3 regions of the Rhizobium sp. KNZ14-9A genome follow, and region 3 is predicted to be linked to each of the others. Evidence: predicted binding sites of a transcription regulator. Region 3 holds the regulator's gene; each other region holds the start of a gene.

Region 1 (6,499 bases), 1.5 Mb from region 3:
CGATCCGCGGCGGCTCGACGGCGCTCACTGCTGTCGAGCGGCGGAACTCGATGCCATATTTGATTTCGAGATAGCGGGCGAGCAGTGGAACGGCCGTGCGGGATTCGACCCGCAGTTCATGGGGGCTATAGAGTGTGAAGCGCCCCGCTTCCGGTCGCAGTGCCGGCACAAGCCGCCGTGCCTCCTCGATCGTCAGTCTTTCGCAGCCTTCGCCCATCTCTGTGCGCAGGAAGGCGTCGATCACGGCTTCGGATTCGTCGAGCCTTGCGGCAAGGAGCAGCCCGCGCTGCAGGACGTCGACGCCTGCGTCATCGACAATATCGGCCCAGATATCGCGTGCCCGGCGTGCCTTGTCCCAGCAGTCGCCGGCCTGCTGGCCGGTCACCGTCACAAAGCCGAAATTGCGCACCGAGGCGCCATTTGCCTGTGCGTCGCGGTCAACAACGACGACCCGTTTGCCGCGCTTTGCCGCCGCCAGCGCATGCGCCAGCCCGACAATTCCCGCGCCGACGATCGCAATGTCGTAATGCGGCATGAAAGCTCCTTCGCAACATGTCTGCAACGGCTTGGCGGATTTTCTTGAAGCCTGTGTGACAGTTGCCCGGAGCCTTACATCCGCGTGTGGAAAAGAACGCTGGTTCAGTCTTCCAGCGTGCCGGCCTTTCGCGTTGCCTTGCTCGGCTTGTCGGCGGCAATCTTCATCAGGTCACCGCGCCGGCGCACCAGCCGGTCGGAAGTGCGGGTAAGAAATAGCCCGTCCTGCGGCGCCCGGATGTCGATATCGCCCTCGGCAAAACCGGGCCGGGTGACGATCGTCGCCAGAAGCTCTCCTTCCGAGACACGCTCGCCGATATTGCGGTGGAAGAGCACGGTACCGCCCTGCGGCGCACGCACGATCTCGACATTGTCGAGCGGCACGGCTGGTCCGGAGAAGGTCTTGTCTCCGGCTGCCCCGCCGTTGACAACACCGCGCCCGATCAGGAACTGCAGCAGGCCTTCGGCATCTTTCTCGGCCATATCGGGATAGACTTCGCGGCGACCGCGCAGTTCCACCGTCACCGAAAGCTTGCCCGGAAGCTTGGCCTTGCGCTCGCCCGGCACCTCATATTTCCAGGCAAAACCGACGGCTTCCTCGAAGGCGGAGCTTTCGCCATCCGAAAGCAGCACCGCTTCCATGTCGAGCGCATTGGCAAGGTCCGCTGCTTCCGGCCAGAAGGCTTCGTCGATATAGGCATATTGCAGCGATTCATCATCGCAATGCAGATCGAGCACCAGATCGGCTCCGAGCGCCATATGAATCAGCTCTCGCTTCAATCGATCCGTAGCCGGATAATAATCAAGACCGTCAAGCAACTCCTCCCGGTCGCGAACCGAGATCAGCGGGAAGTCCCGATTGAAATTGGTCCGCGATCCCAAATCGAACCGGCCCTGCAGCTCGCCGAAATGCGATTGCGCCGCCCCGATCGGATTTGCCTGCGGCACGAGCGTGATATCGCCGGCGATCCGTCCTTCGTTTTCGGCTTGCCTGAGTTGAAGGCAGAGAAAATGCGCAAGCGCGGTTCCCGGCAGTTCATTGGAATGCAATGCGGCCTGGATATAGACCTTGGGCGCCGCCGGATCGCTTCCCTTGAAACGCATGACGGGCAACCGCCATTCGATGCCGGGCGTATCGCCCGGGATGATGATCTCTGAAAGGTCCACTGTCTTGCTCCGCATGTACATATTGAGTGGGGAGTTTTATGCGAATCCCCACCCGCGGTGCAAGCGCAGCTCAGCCGAGCAGAGGCCAGCGGTTGATGACGTGATGCTCGCTCTTCCCGTAGATGCTGTGGATCAACAGGAACTCCTGGACTGTCCAGCGTACGGGTCGGTCAAGCTTTTCAGGCAGAACAGTCTTGCGATCATAGAGCATTGTCATGTGCGGCGTCAGATGTCCGCCGACATTATAGGGTAGTCCAGCCTCGTAGAGACCTTCTTGAATTTGGTTGCGAAGATCCAGCAGGCCTTCGTTTTCTTGCCTGCCGCAGATGACGAAGGCTTGCGGCTGGCCGGGATGCTTGAAGCTCATGGCTTCGTCGAGCACAATTTCGAACGGCTGGGCACGCACTGCCGCGGCAACTTGTTCAGCGCCGAACACGATATCATCCGGGAGCCGACGGTAGGCGCCGATGCCGTTCAGCGTGACATGAAGCACTGCGTTCGGCCGCGAGGGTCCGGTCAGAGCATGTCTATTGCGATACACTTGCGCGATGTCCAGCGCCTCGGATGCAGCTTCGATGGTTGGGCGAAGCGCGAAGAAAATCCTGTCGTGAAATTCCCCGCCAAGATTGGATTTCTTCTGGGGGCCTGCGCTATTCGGATCGAGTGGAAAATGAGGCATTTGAACTACGGACTACATCGCCCGCCTCCTTGTTTCGACAAGGAGGAGCATACCGAGATTGGCATTTCAGTCAAGAACAAAACATGAACAAAGAGCTTTGTGAGGATATTCAAAACAGAAACGGCTACCTTTGCGGCAGCCGTTTGCTGGCGTCAATCAAGCGCTGAGGAATGCGTTACGCGGCGTTCTTAAGGACCTCAGCCGCCTTTTTGGAAGACTTGGCGCGGGCTGCTTTCGGCGGTGCGAGACGAAGAACATCGTCTGCCAACAAGCGGGCATTGTCTTGCGCCTTGTCGAGATTGCTGACACGGGCAGGATCCATGGTATAGAGGCTGCCGCCTGAAACGAACATGTCGCGATAGGCGGCGCGCTCGATCAGCGCCGTGTCGATGACATTGACATGCTGCTTTGCGAGCAGACCTTTGACCGCCAGCAATGCACGCGTGGTGATGATCGAACTGATGCGCGTCAGCACGACCGAATGCGGGATGCGGATATCATGCTGGGCAGCAAGCTGCTTCATGATCTCAAGCACCTGCGCGCCGCCGACGGCGTCCATGGCGCAGCCCTGCACCGGAACCATTACATGATCGGAAAAGCCGATGGCCTTCGCCATCAGCGGGCTCAGACCGGCTGGCAAGTCGATAACGATATAACCGCCGCGCTTCTTGAGGTCCTTGATCTGCTGTTCGATCGTATCTTCGCTGACACCGGAGATGACGGCGAATTCGGCTGCGTCACCGGTCAGACGGTGCCAGCGGCTGGCCCACTGCTGGGGATCGGCATCCAGAACGGAAACGCGATGGCCACGGCGAGCCAGTTCTGTGGCAAGAACAAGAGCGACCGTCGTCTTGCCGGCCCCTCCTTTCGTATTGGCAAATGTAATGATTGGCATCGATTACCTCGGGTTGATGAGTTGGCGGCAGTCATCCCTGGGAGAGACGCGTCTCGGGCTTTAAGGAACAGCGACTTTCACAGTGATGAGATGAAAAGGTCAAACAGCAACCTTGCGTGGCGCTGTTTGGCCATGCTGTCTGAGGTTGATTTTTTCTGGGTGCAATCAGTGAGGAGCGGGCGATAGGGCAGCCGCGCCTCGGAGTTCTCCGCAAAAGTGGCATCTCCAGCCCGGCAAAAAAGACCGTCAGCGATGGTGAAGTCCGTCGCCGTCGGTAGTCTGGCCCTCGCGTCGGTTGCGATACGGCGTAACATTCGCGGATTGAACGACGCCGCTTCAAGCGTCGCCGGCGACCCGCCGCGCGTCAGTCGCGCGATAGGGACAGCCCGGCGAGAAGCGAAGCGTACGTGGCAAGCCTGCGGGATACGAACTCCGTGAAGAGCCGCACGCGCTTCGTCTTGCGTGTCTCCCCCTGTGTGAGAAGGAAGAGCGTTCCGTACATGTGCAGGTCGGTACCCGGCACTCTCACCAGTAGCGGGTCGGCATCTCCGACGAAGCACGGCAGGGTCGTAATCCCGAGCCCTTGCCGTACAGCAACGATCTGCGCCTCGCCGTCAGTGGTCCTGAACGGAACCCCCGTGGTGCGAACCTCACCCTCGCTGGCCCAATCCGGAATTCCATGAACACTTATGACGATCCACCGGATGGGATCAGGCGCGCCCGCACGCCACGCGGCTAGCAGATCGCGGGACATATAAATACCGCCGAATATATCCGGTCCCTTCAGGCCATGGAGATTGAGCGGCAGAGTTTTGCGGTCGTAGACGACGCGGATCGCGGCGTCGGCTTCTCGGTTGGTCAGATTTACCAGCTCGCCGGACGACAAGATTTCCATCTCGATGTCCGGATACAGACGCGCGAAATCGGAGAAGTCCGGCATGAGCAGGTGTGTCGCGAGGGGCGGTGCCAGTGTTACCCGCAGAAGCCCACGCACGCTCTGGTCGCGGCCAAAGACGCGCGTCTCCAGCTGGTGCGACGACGCCTCCATCTGGTCAGCGAGCTCTAGGACCTCCTCCCCTGCAGCCGTCAGGCGGTAGCCCGAAGGCAGCTTTTCGAACATCTGGGCCCCGAGCCGTTCCTCCAGTTGGGCGACGCGCCGCAGCACGGTCGAGTGGTTCACCCCAAGGCGCCCGGCGGCGGCCCGCACCGAGCCTCCGCGCGCGACGGCAAGAAAGTAGCGAACGTCATCCCAGTCGATCATGGTGCAATCCAGCACCGCTGGGGTGCGCCTTCCAAAGCCCGTGTCCAATACGTCGAACAGCATCTCGTATGTGAGTAGCACGGGCGGTCGTCATAGCCCATGCCGACAAGCGCGGCGCAATTCCGAACGGCGGACACCGATATGCGGGCTGGCGTCAGTCATCCAGCCGGATCGATTTCGCACCACCGATATGCGCGCTTCCGCACTCAACGCCCGACGCCCGCAGACCCATTTCGAGGGTCTCGGGGTTCTCCCCGAAGGACCAAATACGGAGTCTGAAAGGAAAAGTCATGGGAAAGCTTGAGGGTAAGGTTGCAGTCATCACGGGTGGATCGAGCGGCATGGCGCTGGCGAGCGCCAAGCGGTTCGTTGAAGAAGGCGCCTATGTTTTCATCACAGGCCGGAGACAGGAGTCGCTGGACGAGGCCGTCAATCTGATCGGCCGGAACGTGACCGGCGTGCGCGGCGATGCGTCCAATCTCGACGACCTCGACCGTCTGTTCGACACGGTCAAGCGGGAAAAGGGCAGGATCGACGTCCTGTATGCTAGCGCCGGCACGGGCGAAGCCGTCCCACTGGGCGAGATTACCGAGCAGCATTTCGATGCGACCTTCGGCCTGAATACGCGCGGCACGCTGTTCACGGTGCAAAAGGCGTTGCCGCTGTTCAACGATGGCGGATCGATCTTCATGACCGGATCAGTTGCTTCGGTGAAAGGTTTTCCTGGTTACAGCGTGTATGCGGCGAGCAAGGCGGCGTTGCACGCATTCGCACGCGGGTGGCTCAACGAGCTGAAGGGTAGGAATATCCGGGTGAACGTGCTGCATCCGGGGCCGATCGCCACACCGATGCAGGACCAAGTCCTCACCGAGGAGGCGAAGCAGATGTTCGAATCGCTGATCCCGCGGGGAAAAATGGGTCGTCCTGAGGAAATTGCGGCGGTCGCGCTGTTTCTTGCTTCAGACGATTCAAGCTTCGTGAATGGGGTGGAGTTGTCTGTCGACGGCGGCTTCTCGGCCATCTGAAATCGCGCCGGATCGCGGGAATTGTGGAACGACTTCGGCGCTGAACGGCCGGGCCGGCCGCACGAAGTCGTTCACCGCGGGACGCCTACGCGAAGGTCGCCATGCAGCCAAACGGATAACCCAGTGCCGTTGAGGGCCGGGGAATCGATGTCAACACAGATCGGAGAAACATTATGAGCTATGCGATTGTAGGATTCGGTAAGATAGGCCAGGCCCTCGCCCGGGCCTTCGCCCGTAAAAACATCGAGGTGGCAGTCGCGAGCCGCCGGACGCCTGAGGCGTTGGCGCCGCAGGCTCGGGCGATTGGACCCACGGTCGTCGCCAAGTCGCTGCGGGATGCACTCGAGGCCGACACGATCATCTTGGCGGTCCCGTTTGGGGAACATCGCGAGGTTGCGAAGATCCTGCCGAGCTGGAAAGGCAAGACGGTCATCGACGCGATGAACGCCTTGGTTCCCCTTGAGGAGCTGGACGGTCTCCTGTCCTCCGCCTTCGCTGCGAAGGCGTTCACCGGCGCCAAGTTCGTGAAAGGTTTCAATCACCTGATTGCGGCCACCCTGGCTGCCGATCCGATCGTCCAGGGCGGCGGTCATCGGGTGGTCTTTCTGTCGAGCGACGACGAGGACGCGATCGCTCCCGTGGCGGCCTTGGCCAAACAACTCGGGTTCGCACCCGTCAAGCTGGGAAAGCTCAAAGAGGGTGGCGCGCTGGTGCACGCACGCGGCCGCACCTGGGGCCAGCTCATCTTCCAGGATTTGTTCAAGAAGGAGCAGTAGTCGATCTACGACCGTGTGATCGACGCCGACGACTGGTCGCGCGCTAACTTCTTCGAGCGGCGCGTGGCCAAATATTTGAGGGCCAAAAACTCGCGAGGTTGGGCCGGGCCTGACGGCGTATGACCGCCGCTCGAAGAGCGAGGAGACGCCCGACAGAGCTGC
Region 2 (6,499 bases), 1.9 Mb from region 3:
TTCGACCGGCATGACGACTTCGGCGCCGGCAGCCACTGCGCGGTTCCACCAGAAATCGATATCGTCGATCACCAGCTGGATGGCGAAGCCCTCATGGCCTTTGAAGGCATGGCCATATTCCGGATAGGCATCCGACAGCATGAGCGAGCTGCCATTGATATAGAGATGCACGTGCATCGTCCGGCCGCTTTCGTCGACCGGCACGAGATAGGCTTCTTCAGCGCCGAAAGCTTTCTTGTAGAATTCCGCAGCCTTTACCGCGCCGTCGACCGTCAGATAGGGAAGCAGGCCGTTCTTGACCGGCGGCATCTTGGTCTGGTTGCTCTCCGTCGCATCCATGCTCGTCCTCCATTCGTTTTTAAAGTGCCGGCTGAATGCCTGGCTGCTTCAAGGACGTAGCATGGGAACGTGAGCCGACAATGTCGGTCAGAATTTTCAGAGAAAATGATCAGAGATCGATGATCGTGCCGCGGCCGTCGTTCCAGATGCGCATCTCGCGCTTACCATCGGCGCGGGCGCGGACGGGAGCGGGCTTCATCTTCATCGAAAGGGCGCGGCCGACCATGAGCACGGTCAGGATGCCGCCAACGGCGAGCGTGACCGAGAAGGTGAGAAGCAGCATGGCCACGAAAACGGTGGCGCCGGCAAGCATGAAGAAGATGGAGCGAATGTTCTGCATTGGTTTGAAACCTTTCTACGGAAAGGAATGTGGTCCTTCTTTTTCCTCTCTGCAAGCCAAGCATGGCTTTTTGTTGTCTTGCCGGGCTTTGCGAAGCTTGGCACTAATGGTCCATGAGCCGAACACCACCTCTTCGTTCCCTGCGTCTGCGCCGCTCGGTGTTGAGCGTACCCGCCATCAATGCGCGTGCGCTTGAAAAGACCCATTCCCTTGATTGCGATGCGGTTATTCTCGATCTGGAGGATTCCGTCGCGCCCGAGAAGAAGGCGGAAGCGCGCGACAATCTGAAGGCCTTTTTTGCCGGGCCGCTGCTTGAGGGCAAGGAAAGGATCATCCGTATCAATTCTTTGTCATCCGGATTCGGGCTGGCGGATTTGGAACTGATCAAGGCGCTTTCGCCCGATGCCGTTCTGCTTCCAAAGGTGGATGAGCCACAGGATGTAATGGCTGTCAGCGATCTGCTTGCCGAGGCCTATGCGCCGGAGGAGTTGCGCATCTGGGCGATGATCGAGACGCCGCGTGGCGTGCTGAATGCTGCAGCGATCGCCGAATCCGGCCGCACGCCGGGCTCGCGGCTCGATTGCCTCGTCGTCGGCCTCAACGACCTGCGCAAGGAAACGGGCGTCTTGCCGCAGTCGGGGCGGACCTATCTCGTGCCCTGGCTGATGCAGGTCGTTCTGGCGGTCAAGGCCTATGGGCTCGATGCGCTTGACAGCGTCTTCAACGATTTCCGGGATGGCGAAGGCTTCAATGTCGAATGCGGTCAGGGCCGCGCCATGGGTTTTACCGGCAAGATGCTGATCCACCCGGCACAGATTGCAGCCGCTAACACGCATTTCGGACCTGACGCGGAGGAGATTGCGGAGGCGGAGGCCATCATCGCCGCCTTCGCCGATCCGGCGACCGAGGGGCTCAATGTCATCAATGCGAACGGGCGGATGATCGAGCGGCTGCATCTTGTCCTGGCCGAAGCTCTGGTCCATAAAGCTCGCCTGATTTCTGCAAGAAAGCCCGCCTGATGAAACTCTACCGCTTCCTGACCGGTCTCGACGACGCCTCCTTTTGCCACAAGGTAACAGCGGCGCTGAACAAGGGCTGGTCGCTGTCCGGCTCGCCCACCTATGGCTTCAATGCTGCGACCGGCCAGATGCAGTGCGGCCAGGCCGTCGTCAAGGAGGTCGAGGGCAAGGATTATCACCCGGACATGAAGCTGTCCGAGCAGTAAGCTTAACGCTCTGCCGCCTCTTCGGCGCTTGCCTCGATGCGTTCCATGTCATCGTCGCTGAGGCCGAAGTGGTGGCCGATCTCATGGATCAGCACATGGGTGATGATGTCGCCCAGCGTTTCGTCGTTTTCGGCCCAGTAATCGAGGATCGGACGGCGATAGAGGCGGATGCGGTTCGGCATCTCGCCGGTTTCCACGGTAAAGCGCTCCGAAATGCCGCGGCCCTCGAAAAGGCCCAGCAGGTCAAAGGGCGTTTCCAGCGCCATATCTTCAAAAACTTCGTCGTCGGGGAAGTCTTCGATTTCGATGGTCAGATTGGTCGTCAGCTTACGAAATTCGTCCGGCAGATGACTGTAGGCCTCCATTGCCAGCGACTCGAAGGTGCTGATCGTCGGCGCATGGCGGTCCCGCCAATCATCGCTCTGGTCTATGCGGGCCATAAGTATTCCTTCCTTTGCCGGCCCATATAGAACCTTTATCGCCGATTTTCGAGTGCGGAATCAAAGGCAGGAATAAATTCTTATGAAATGATCATTGACTCTTCATTAGAGCTCTGGAATCTATAAGAACATAACAGGAACAAGACGAGTGGGGAGAACGCCATGGCGCAGACCGCCCTGGCGCGCGAGCGGCTTTTTGCGCTCCGCGAAACCATTGCCCGACTGGAGGGAAAACCCGCGCCGGCGCTTGCCGCGGCGGAACGGGAGGCTCTGGCGGAAGGACACGAGAGGCGGCAGGAGTGTATTCTGCCACGCCTGCCTTTCGGTGTGGAACCGTTCGATGACGCCTTGGAAGGCGGCCTTCAGCTCGATGCGATTACCGAATTCCGCGCGGCGAGCTCCGGTGATGCAGGGGCGGCAAGCGGTCTGGCGATGGCCATTGTGGCGCGACTGCAGAAGCAGGAGGAGGATACCGGCAGGTTGCTGCCGCTGCTCTGGATCAGTGATGCCGTCGGCACACTGGAGGCGGGTCGTCCTTATGCTCCGGGGCTGAAGGATTTCGGGCTGAAGCCGGAAAGGTTTTTCCATGCCGCGCCGCGCAAGCTGGAGGATGCGCTCTGGCTGGCGGAAGCGGCCATCGAAAGTGCTGCCTTCTCGGCTGTCGTCTTCGAAGTGCGCGGCAATCCCCTGCATTTCGGCCTGACCGAAAGTCGCAGACTCAGCCTCAGGGCGCGCGCCGTCCACCGCCCACTCTTTCTTGTCCGTCAAGCGGGAGAGGAGGAGGCAAGCAGTGCCGCCTTCCGCCTGCATGTCGAACCGGCGCCGTCGGGCCTGCGGCCGCTGCCGGACGGATCAAAACTTTCCGTCAGTATCGGCAATCCGATTTTCCGTCTCACGCTGGAGAAGAGCCGCAATCCGGCCCCGCTCTCCTTTCTTCTGGAGTGGAACCCTCATGAACGCGAATTTTTCCCTGTCGACGAACCAAGCTTCGCTCGTCCTCCAGGCGAACAGTCAGCGCATTCTGGCGCTCAGTTTTCCGCATCTGGCAACGGACCGCATCGCCCGCAAGCGATGGGGGCTGTCCTGGCGCTCGAAAGGGCGTCCTGAGAAGCCGCCGATCGTCTGTTCCGGCAAGCTCAACAATGCCATGCGGCTGACGGCGCTGGACGAATTCGCCGAAAAGCTGGGCTTGCGGAAAGAGCAGGGCGTTGCCGAAGCGCGCGCCATGTTTCCGGCGCTTGATGTCCTGGAGGAAGATCCAGCAGCCGATCGACGGTTACTGGAAGGGATCGCCGACTGGTGCGACCGCTATACGCCGATGGTCGCGCTCGACGGCAAGGACGGGCTGTTTCTCGATATTACCGGCTGCGCCCATCTCTTCGGCGGTGAGGTGGCGCTTCTCAAGGATATTCTGTCCCGGCTCTTCCATATGGGGCTCGATGTGCGGGGTGCGATCTCCTCATCGCCGGGTCTTTCCTGGGCAGTCTCCCGTTTCGGGCAGGGCGGCGTCGTGGAGGATGAAGAGATGGAGCGCATGCTGATGCCGCTGCCTGTCGCGGCCTTGCGGCTGGAGGGCCAGACCGTCGATGCTCTTAGGAAACTTGGCCTCAAATACGTCGGCGATGTCATTCATGCGCCGCGGGCGCCGCTGACCCGCCGCTTCGGGCCAACGCTGCTTCTGCGCCTTGATCAGGCGCTCGGCCGTGAGGAAGAACCCATCTCTCCTCGGCTTCCTGTCGCCAGCCTCTCATCCGAACGCCGTCTGGTCGAGCCGATCGGCACGGAAGAGCAGATCCTCGCCGTTACCGGGCAGGTCGCCGTGTCGCTAAAGCCGTCCCTGGAAGCGCGCGGCGCCGGTGGGCGGGTGTTCGAACTGGTGCTGTTTCGTGTCGACGGCAGGGTTTTCCGCATTTCCGTCGGTGCCTCCCGGCCGCTTCGTGAACCGAAGCTCATTGCCGGGCTGTTTTCCGAGCGGTTGCAGGTGATCTATGACGGTATCGATGCCGGCTATGGTTTCGAGATCTTGCGCCTGAACGTGCTGCGGCATGACCCGTTCAACGAGGCGCAGGGCGATTTCGAGGGCGACCGGCAGGGGGAGATCTCGCTTTCGAGTTTTGTCGACCGTGTCGCGGCCCGGCTTGGTTCGGACTGCCTGCAAAGCTTCCAGCTTCGCGAGAGCCATGTGCCGGAGCGCGCCGTGATCACGGTGCCGGCAATGGAGAGCCTTCCGGCCCGGCGGAAAGCGGAACAGGGCAATGCGCTGCCTTTTCGTGAGGAGCGTCCGCTGCGGCTTTTTGCAACGCCGGAGCCGGTCGAGGTCGCATTTGCCGAAGTGCCTGATGGTGCGCCGCAGACTTTCCGTTGGCGTCGCCTGCAGCATCAGGTGGCGAGGAGCGAAGGCCCTGAACGGATTGCCATGGAATGGTGGATCGATGGCGATGATGCCGAAGCGCGAGACTATTTCCGGATCGAGGATGAGGCCGGACATCGCTTCTGGATCTATCGCCGGGGTCTCTACGGTGAGAACCCCGATCCTCGCTGGTTCATGCAGGGGGTCTTTGCATGAGGCCCGAACCCGCATTTTTCGAGATCGGTGCGAAGACGAATTTCTCGTTCCTGGAAGGTGCTTCGAAGCCTGAAGAGATGGTCGTGCAGGCCGCTTGGCTGAAGCTCGGCGGTCTCGGCATTGCGGACCGGAATTCGGTTGCCGGTGTAGTGCGGGCTCATGCGCAGGCAGAACAGCTCAGAGAGAGATACAGGAACAGGGATGCGATTTTAGCCGAGGCGAAGAAGAAGGGAAAAATGGAGATCATTCTCGACCCTGTCCGGGTTCAGCCGGGCGCCCGTCTCGTTTTTTCGGATGGAACGCCTGATATCCTTGCCTATCCGCAAAACCGGCGGGGCTGGGCAAATCTCTGCCGCCTTCTCAGCGCCGGCAATCTGAAGGACGAAGCTGTAAAGGGAACCTGCATCCTGACGGAAGCGGAGCTTATGGAATGGGGTGACGAGATGATGCTCGCCCTTATCCCCGATCGGGCCGCCGTGAATGATCCTGCCCGCCAGTCGGCACTTGAAGAGTATCTGGAACGGTTTCGCAAACGCTTCCGCAAGGCATTTTTTCTGGCGCTGTCGCCGACCTATGACGGCCGCGACCGGCAGGCTTTTGCAGCGCTTGCCATGCTTGCCGTCCGCAACCGGGTGCCGCTGATTGCGACCAATCAGCCACTCTATCATGACCCCGGGCGCCGGCCGCTTTCGGATATCGTGATCGCCATACGGGAGCATGTGGAGATATCGAAAGCCGGATTCCTTCTGGCGCCGAATGGAGAGCGGTATCTCAAGGATTCACGTGAAATATCCAGGGTCTTCCGAGATTACAGAGATGCGGTCGAGAATACGCAGCTGTTTTTCGGCAAGCTGACCTTTTCGTTGAACGAGCTGAAACACAATTATCCCCCTGAAAACGATCCAGGTGAAACGCCGCAGGAAACTCTCGAAAGGCTGACCAGAGCGGGTGCGCTAGTACGTTATCCTGGTGGCGTTCCCGAGAAAGTGGCCAAGCAGATCGATTATGAGCTGAAGCTCATCGGCGACAAGAATTACGCTTCCTATTTCTTGACGGTTCACAAGATCATTCATCACGCCCGCTATGTGCTCGAAGTTCTCTGTCAGGGGCGAGGGTCGGCGGCCAATTCAGTCATCTGCTATTGCCTGGAGATCACGGAAGTCGATCCCACAAAGACCACGCTTCTCTTCGACCGGTTCATTTCGATGGATCGGGACGAACCGCCGGATATTGACGTCGATTTCGAGCATGATCGACGGGAAGAGGTCATCCAGTCCATTTATAAAAGATATGGCCGTGAGCATGCCGGTCTGACGGCGGCTGTCACCAGCTATCGCACCCGTTCGGCCGGCCGTGAGGTCGCCAAGGCCTTCGGTCTGTCGGAGGATGTTCAATCTGCGATCAGCAGTCTCGTCTGGGGTTGGTCGGAGGATAATCTCTCCGAACGGGACGCGAAGGCGGCCGGCCTCGATATCAAAGACCCGGTGACACAGAACGTGCTCAAATATGCCTCCGAGCTTCTTGGCTTTCCCCGTCACCTTACCCAGCATGTCGGTGGTTTTGTCATTACCCGGGATCGGCTTGATGAA
Region 3 (6,499 bases):
TCGAAAATAACGGGGGCGCCGGTTGCTGCCATGATCGGCAGGGAACGCATGTCGGAGACCAGCGTATTGTAACCAAAGGAAGCGCCGCGCTCGCACAGCAAGATGTTCGGATTGCCGCTCTGATTGAGCTTACCGAGCACGTTCTTCATGTCCCAGGGCGCCAGGAACTGGCCCTTCTTAACGTTGATAACGCGGCCGGTCTTTGCCGCAGCCACCAGGAGATCCGTCTGACGAGACAGGAAGGCCGGTATCTGCAGGATGTCGACAACCTTGCCCACTTCGGCGCACTGTTCTTCAGTGTGGATGTCGGTCAGAACCGGAATGCCGAGTTCCTTCTTGAGATCGGCAAAAACCTCAAGCCCCTTCTCAAGGCCGACACCGCGTTTGCTCGACAGGGAAGAGCGGTTCGCCTTGTCGAACGAGGTCTTATAGACGAGCCCGATGCCGAGCTTGGTGCACAGTTCCTTCAACGTGCCGGCAACCATGAACGCATGGTCGCGACTTTCCATTTCGCAAGCGCCAGCAATCAGCGACAGACGTGCAGCATTGGAGAAGGTGACCTTGCCGGCGCCTTCGCCGACCGTCACAACGGAGTTCGTAGTAGAGCTCATGATGTTTCCTCGAAAGCGAAGAGCACGCCCTGGCCGGGCGCGGGCTTCACCAGAATACGGTTGCCCTTGCGTGTGTAGGTCATCCCGTTAGCAGCCAAATGCGCTTCTGTCACGGCCAGATCGCCGACGGCAAAGAGGATCGCCCGACCGCGCAGGCCGCGATCGATATTCGGCGTCGCCAGATCGAAATAGGCCTCCAGCCCCTCCGGGGTCATCAGGCTGATCTTTGCGCTTCCGGTAAGCACCTCCAGCCCGAAACTCGTATCGCCAGCAGAAGCGGCTTTTGCCGCCGAGCCAACGAACTCGCCGAAGGCTGTCGGCTCGGGGGCTGCGAGCGCGATCTCGGCAATGCCCGTCACGCCGTTGGCGTGGGTCTCCAGCACCTTGCGATCGGTTGGAAGCGGATTGATGCGCTCGACGGCGAAGAGAAAGAAATCCGGCGCCCGGAGGTCGGCAGCGAAGGCAAGCCGGAAGCCGGCGATGCTCTCCGTGCCATCCGGCATTCTCACAGGGCGTTCGAACTGCAGCACAGAACCAGCGCAGATGCTGCCCTTCACGAATCGAGCATGTTCATGCTTTGCATCCGCGGTGGCGAAGGCGATGGCGGACAGTCCCTCGCTGCCGCAGCGGAAGCGGAAAGCCTGATTGCGGGCCGTGAATACATTGCCCTCACGTGCCGTCTCCTCGCTCTCCTCGACGCTCGCGACACCGAGCGGCTCAAGATAGGTTTTGTCGGCAAAGAAAACGCAGGCATTCTCCGTGCCGAAGGGATGGCGGGCATCGGGCGCGACGGTAAAGCCCAGCTTGCCCAGCCTTTCGCGGGCTAGGTCGATATCGGTAACCGGCAAAACGAGATGATCGATCGGAAGCGTGTCTTGGCTCATCGGTTCTTCTCCCAGCAGTGACAAGGAGATGTGCTTCAGCAAGCCTCGTGAAACAAGGCCAGACAGGCATAAGGGCGATAAAAATCAAATTCTCGACAGATTGAACAGAAGTTTTACGAAAATTTAGCTACTTGCGGAACACATATGGAACATATAGTGTCCGTTCTGGATTTGTTTCAAGACTGGGGAGACGCCATGCTCACGCGCAAACAACAGGAACTCCTTCTTTTCATTCATGAAAGGATGAAGGAGTCAGGCGTTCCACCGTCTTTCGACGAGATGAAGGACGCACTGGATCTGGCCTCGAAATCCGGTATTCACCGGCTGATCACGGCGCTCGAAGAACGCGGCTTCATTCGCCGGCTTCCGAACCGGGCGCGCGCGCTCGAAGTCATCAAACTGCCGGAAGCCTACAGCCCGAGCCTGCAGCCTCGGCGCGGCTTTTCACCGAGCGTCATCGAGGGCAGCCTCGGCAAGCCCCAGCCTGTGGCGCCTCCTGCCTCGGCGAAGCCCGCACCCGCTGCCGATAACGGCAATGCGGTCTCCGTTCCCGTCATGGGCCGCATCGCCGCCGGTGTTCCGATCTCGGCAATCCAGAACAATACGCATGACATCACCGTTCCCGCCGATATGCTTGGCTCCGGTGAACATTATGCGCTGGAAGTTCGCGGCGACTCGATGATCGAAGCCGGTATCTTCGATGGCGACACGGTCATCATCCGCAATGGCAGCACGGCCAATCCGGGTGATATCGTCGTCGCGCTCGTCGATGACGAGGAAGCAACGCTCAAGCGTTTCCGCCGCAAGGGCGCATCGATTGCGCTCGAGGCAGCAAACCCCGCTTATGAGACCCGCATTTTCCCGCCGGATCGCGTCAAGGTCCAGGGCAAGCTCGTCGGCCTCATTCGCCGCTATCACTGACCGGTGACAGATTGGCGTCTGCGAATGTGTTACTGCGCCAATCATAGGCGCGGTGGCGCATCCAGGGTCGTCCTAATGTGTCGAATGCGGTTGCGACCTCAATTCCCTTATCGGTGAATCGAAGTTCGACAGAACCTGTCTTGCGCAGCGTCTCGCCGGTAAAGAGCAGCGCGCCGGAGCGACAGCGGTCGACGCGCAATCGGACAGGGGTCACAACAATATCAGCCGTATCGCAAGCTGGCCCAAGATAGGCAGCATTGTCGATGACGGTCAGTTTCTTTCCATTGACGAGCAAAGTGGTGCACCAGGCGCCCTTCAGGCAGGAGAAGCGTGACGGCGGGCTAATGGCGACTGCCTGTCTCATTGCCTCTCTGGCTTCATTCTGTTGGTCGGGTGACAGTTGCAGTCTTTGACCATCAGGCGCAGTGGGCGCCTTGGCAGCTTGAAGCATAACTGGCTTCTGATGCTCTTCGACGGCAAGGGCCCTCTGCCATTGTTCGAAGATGAAGGCGGGCGGCTTTTCACGGTTCGAAGCCATCGCCTCTCCATCGACTATAGCGACCAGGCCGCCATCTTCGGAGATAGCGATATCGGGCATCGCCTCCGATGGAAGAAGAACAACAGCGAGCGTCGAGACCGCGACAATTGCCGTTCCCATGTGCCGCAGCCGGGTTCTGAGCAGGGTCAGCAGCAGAAATCCGAAAACGGCGGTCGGGAAATACCAGCCGGGCAAGCGGCCTACATCTATGTTGCCGCCCCACCCCGCTACTGCCTTTGCGATGGTGATCACCAGATCAAGCCCGAAGCCTGCCACCGGCCATAGCCAGCCGTCTAGACCAAACGGCATCAGCAGCATTGCCAGCATCCCGGCCGGCATGACGATGAAGGTGATGACCGGCATGGCCGCGAGATTTGCCGGCAGGCCATAGGCAGTCAGCCGGTGGAAATGCTCGATCGAAAACAGCGCCGTCGAGAAACCACCGATCAGCGACGTCAGGAAAACGCCACCGAAGAAGCCACCAACCATGAAGAAGGGCTTCATGATCGGCAGCTTGGCAAAGGCATTCTCCCGCATCGGCCGCCCTTTCCAAAGGTCGTATCCTGCGACCAGGGCAAGTGTTGCGGCGAACGACATCTGGAAGCTTGGTCCGAGCACTTCCGATGGCGAGACCGCGAGGATCATGAGAGCGGATAGCGCCACGTTTCTGAGGCTGATCGACGGCCGGTCGAAGAAGACGGCAACCAGCATAATCGCCATCATGATGAAGGCACGTTCGGCGGAGACGGCAAAACCCGAGATCAAATAGTAGGCCGTCACCGCAGCAAGCGCACCGGCCGCCGCGATCTTCTTGGTTGGCCACGCCTGGGCAATGCCGGGAAAAAGACTGAGAATGACGCGCAGCCCGACAAAGAAGATGCCACCGGAAAGCGCCATGTTGAGGCCGGAGATCGCGATGATATGCGCAAGGCCGGATTGCCGCAGCGCCTCCGTCGTTTCATCCGAGATCGCCCGTCTCTCGTCGGTGACAAGGGAGGCTGCAAAGGCGCCGGTGTCGCCGGGTAGCGTGGAGCGGATCCGATCGCCAATGCCGCTTCTCAGGCGGTAAAGCGACTCCAGAATGGCCTCACCGACCAAACTCGCTCGCTCCGGCTGTTCCGCAACCCTCTTCGGTGCTCCGTAGAAGAAGCCGTTGGCACCAATGCCGTTAAAATAGGCACTGAAGGCAAAATCATTGAGGTGGGGGAGCGCCGGTCCCGCCGGAGGCGTGAGACGCGCCCTGCCCTCGATGACGTCGCCAAGTTCGAACGGCTGGGTGGCCCCGCGGACCAGCACGGAGATGCGTTCGGGCGGACGCTTGATCTCAGGAGCATCCGTGCCGGTGACGTCAAGAATATAACGCCAGCGCCCTTGGCCATCGCCTTCTCGGCGTTCGATCCGGCCGGTCACCGTCGTCGTTACGGCTGAATTGAGGATCAGGGTCTTTGCCCGCCATGTTTCGATCTGCGCGGAGAGCATTCCACCGGCAAAAAGAAGTAGAGCAAGCAGCGTCGCCCGCAGTTTCGTCCGGGCATAACCGCAGGGTGCAACGGCAATAAGGAGAGCAAGCAGGCAGAGACCGAGCGACACGGCCGGAAAGTCCGAGGCCGCCAGAAACCAAGTCGCGGCACCTGCACCAAGGAAGACCGGAGAGAAGAGGATGAGGCGACCGTGGCCGGCCTCTTCGGTGGCCATACGCATCGACGACCCGACGTATCGGTTCGCAACAGTCACCAATCGCCATCGAAATGGGATCGCAACCTGGGTCCGAGCCGATTGCGTCACAATGGCGCGCGGGGCAATGCCAGCAAAATCCATCTTTTCATCAATGGATTGCTCTTGTCGTTCTCTTGTCTCTAACCCTGCCATAATCGCCTGGATCCGCCCCCGGATACCGGCAGAATGCAACCTGAAATCAAAACGAGCAAACAATAATCGATTGAAATAAGAGGAAAATTCGCGGGAGCAAAAAGTCCAGTCAAATCATGGTGTTCTGATATGCATTTAGCTCATCGCTGCACTGCCTAAAAGATGATGCCGCGATGCACAAAATGGCATCACGGTAACTTGGCATTAGCTTCGCGATCATATAGCTATCGCTTAGGACGCTTAACCCTTATGGCGCTTTTGCGGCGCCACCGCCACCCCGGAGGATCAGCATGACGGATCAAAGCGCTACAATCAAAATCGGTGACAAATCAGTCGATCTCGCCGTGCGAAAAGGCACGGTTGGACCCGACGTCATCGACATCGGTGCCCTCTACAAGAACACGGCTTCCTTCACCTACGATCCCGGGTTTACGTCGACTGCATCCTGTGAATCGAAGATCACCTATATCGACGGCGACGAAGGCGTTCTGCTGCATCGCGGCTACCCGATCGAGCAGCTTGCCGAGCATGGCGACTTCCTGGAAGCCTGCTACCTGCTGCTCTACGGCGAATTGCCGACCGCCGCCCAGAAGAAGGACTTCGACTACCGCGTCACGCACCACACCATGGTGCATGAGCAGATGAGCCGCTTCTTCACCGGCTTCCGTCGCGACGCCCATCCGATGGCCGTCATGTGCGGCTGCGTCGGCGCGCTTTCGGCCTTCTATCACAACTCCACCGATATCACCGATCCGCACCAGCGCATGGTCGCCAGCCTGCGCATGATCGCTAAGATGCCGACGCTCGCAGCGATGGCCTATAAGTACCATATCGGCCAGCCCTTCGTTTACCCGAAGAACGATCTAGACTACGCGTCCAACTTCCTGCGCATGTGCTTTGCTGTTCCCTGCGAGGAATATGTCGTCAATCCGGTGCTCGCACGCGCCATGGACCGTATCTTCATCCTCCATGCCGATCACGAGCAGAACGCCTCGACCTCGACGGTCCGTCTCGCCGGCTCCTCGGGTGCGAACCCGTTCGCCTGCATCGCCGCCGGCATCGCCTGCCTCTGGGGCCCCGCTCACGGCGGCGCCAACGAAGCAGCCCTCAACATGCTGACGGAAATCGGCACTGTCGACCGCATTCCGGAATATATCGCCCGCGCCAAGGATAAGAACGATCCGTTCCGCCTGATGGGCTTTGGTCACCGCGTCTACAAGAACTACGATCCGCGCGCCAAGATCATGCAGAAGACCACGCATGAAGTTCTCGGCGAACTCGGCATCAAGGACGATCCGCTTCTCGAAGTCGCCATGGAGCTGGAGCGCATCGCTCTGACCAACTCATACTTCATAGAGAAGAAGCTCTACCCGAACATCGACTTCTACTCCGGCATTACGCTGAAGGCCCTGGGCTTCCCCACGACCATGTTCACCGTGCTCTTCGCTCTGGCTCGTACCGTCGGCTGGATCGCACAGTGGAACGAAATGATCGAGGATCCGGAACAGCGCATCGGCCGTCCGCGCCAGCTCTATATCGGCGAACCTAAGCGCGACTACGTACCGGTTTCCAAGCGCTGAGCGCTGACTTCGAAGCAAAAAGAAAACCCGGTCAGGAGTGGCCGGGTTTTTTGTTGGTTAGAACATCGAGCAATATCTGTGCTGCATGCTCTCCAG

What was found. The regulator LexA, encoded in region 3, represses DNA repair genes until DNA is damaged. The targets are predictions, from matches to a motif close to TGTTCNNNNTGTGTTCNG.
Region 1: a site for LexA is predicted at 2,453-2,470, ahead of ACR9ZQ_RS24415 (2'-5' RNA ligase family protein). Genes of this name have one in related genera too.
Region 2: a site for LexA is predicted at 2,469-2,486, ahead of ACR9ZQ_RS26190 (ImuA family protein). Genes of this name have one in related genera too.

The regions. Positions count from the first base shown of each region.
Region 1 is NZ_JBPGXB010000002.1:3,544,741-3,551,239, reverse strand. It holds gene ACR9ZQ_RS24425 (TIGR03364 family FAD-dependent oxidoreductase) at 1-535, opposite strand, end outside; gene ACR9ZQ_RS24420 (M14 family metallopeptidase) at 640-1,701, opposite strand; gene ACR9ZQ_RS24415 (2'-5' RNA ligase family protein) at 1,772-2,380, opposite strand; gene ACR9ZQ_RS24410 (AAA family ATPase) at 2,556-3,275, opposite strand; gene ACR9ZQ_RS24405 (LysR family transcriptional regulator) at 3,640-4,536, opposite strand; gene ACR9ZQ_RS24400 (SDR family NAD(P)-dependent oxidoreductase) at 4,827-5,561, shown strand; gene ACR9ZQ_RS24395 (NADPH-dependent F420 reductase) at 5,735-6,337, shown strand.
Region 2 is NZ_JBPGXB010000002.1:3,910,371-3,916,869, forward strand. It holds gene ACR9ZQ_RS26165 (VOC family protein) at 1-339, opposite strand, end outside; gene ACR9ZQ_RS26170 (hypothetical protein) at 449-679, opposite strand; gene ACR9ZQ_RS26175 (HpcH/HpaI aldolase/citrate lyase family protein) at 793-1,698, shown strand; gene ACR9ZQ_RS26180 (DUF1737 domain-containing protein) at 1,698-1,904, shown strand; gene ACR9ZQ_RS26185 (metallopeptidase family protein) at 1,907-2,344, opposite strand; gene ACR9ZQ_RS26190 (ImuA family protein) at 2,507-3,451, shown strand; gene ACR9ZQ_RS26195 (Y-family DNA polymerase) at 3,462-4,910, shown strand; gene ACR9ZQ_RS26200 (error-prone DNA polymerase) at 4,907-6,499, shown strand, end outside.
Region 3 is NZ_JBPGXB010000002.1:2,023,486-2,029,984, forward strand. It holds gene kdsA (3-deoxy-8-phosphooctulonate synthase) at 1-611, opposite strand, end outside; gene ACR9ZQ_RS16525 (VOC family protein) at 608-1,495, opposite strand; gene lexA (transcriptional repressor LexA) at 1,691-2,416, shown strand; gene ACR9ZQ_RS16535 (ComEC/Rec2 family competence protein) at 2,397-4,823, opposite strand; gene gltA (citrate synthase) at 5,114-6,403, shown strand; gene lpxB (lipid-A-disaccharide synthase) at 6,435-6,499, opposite strand, start outside.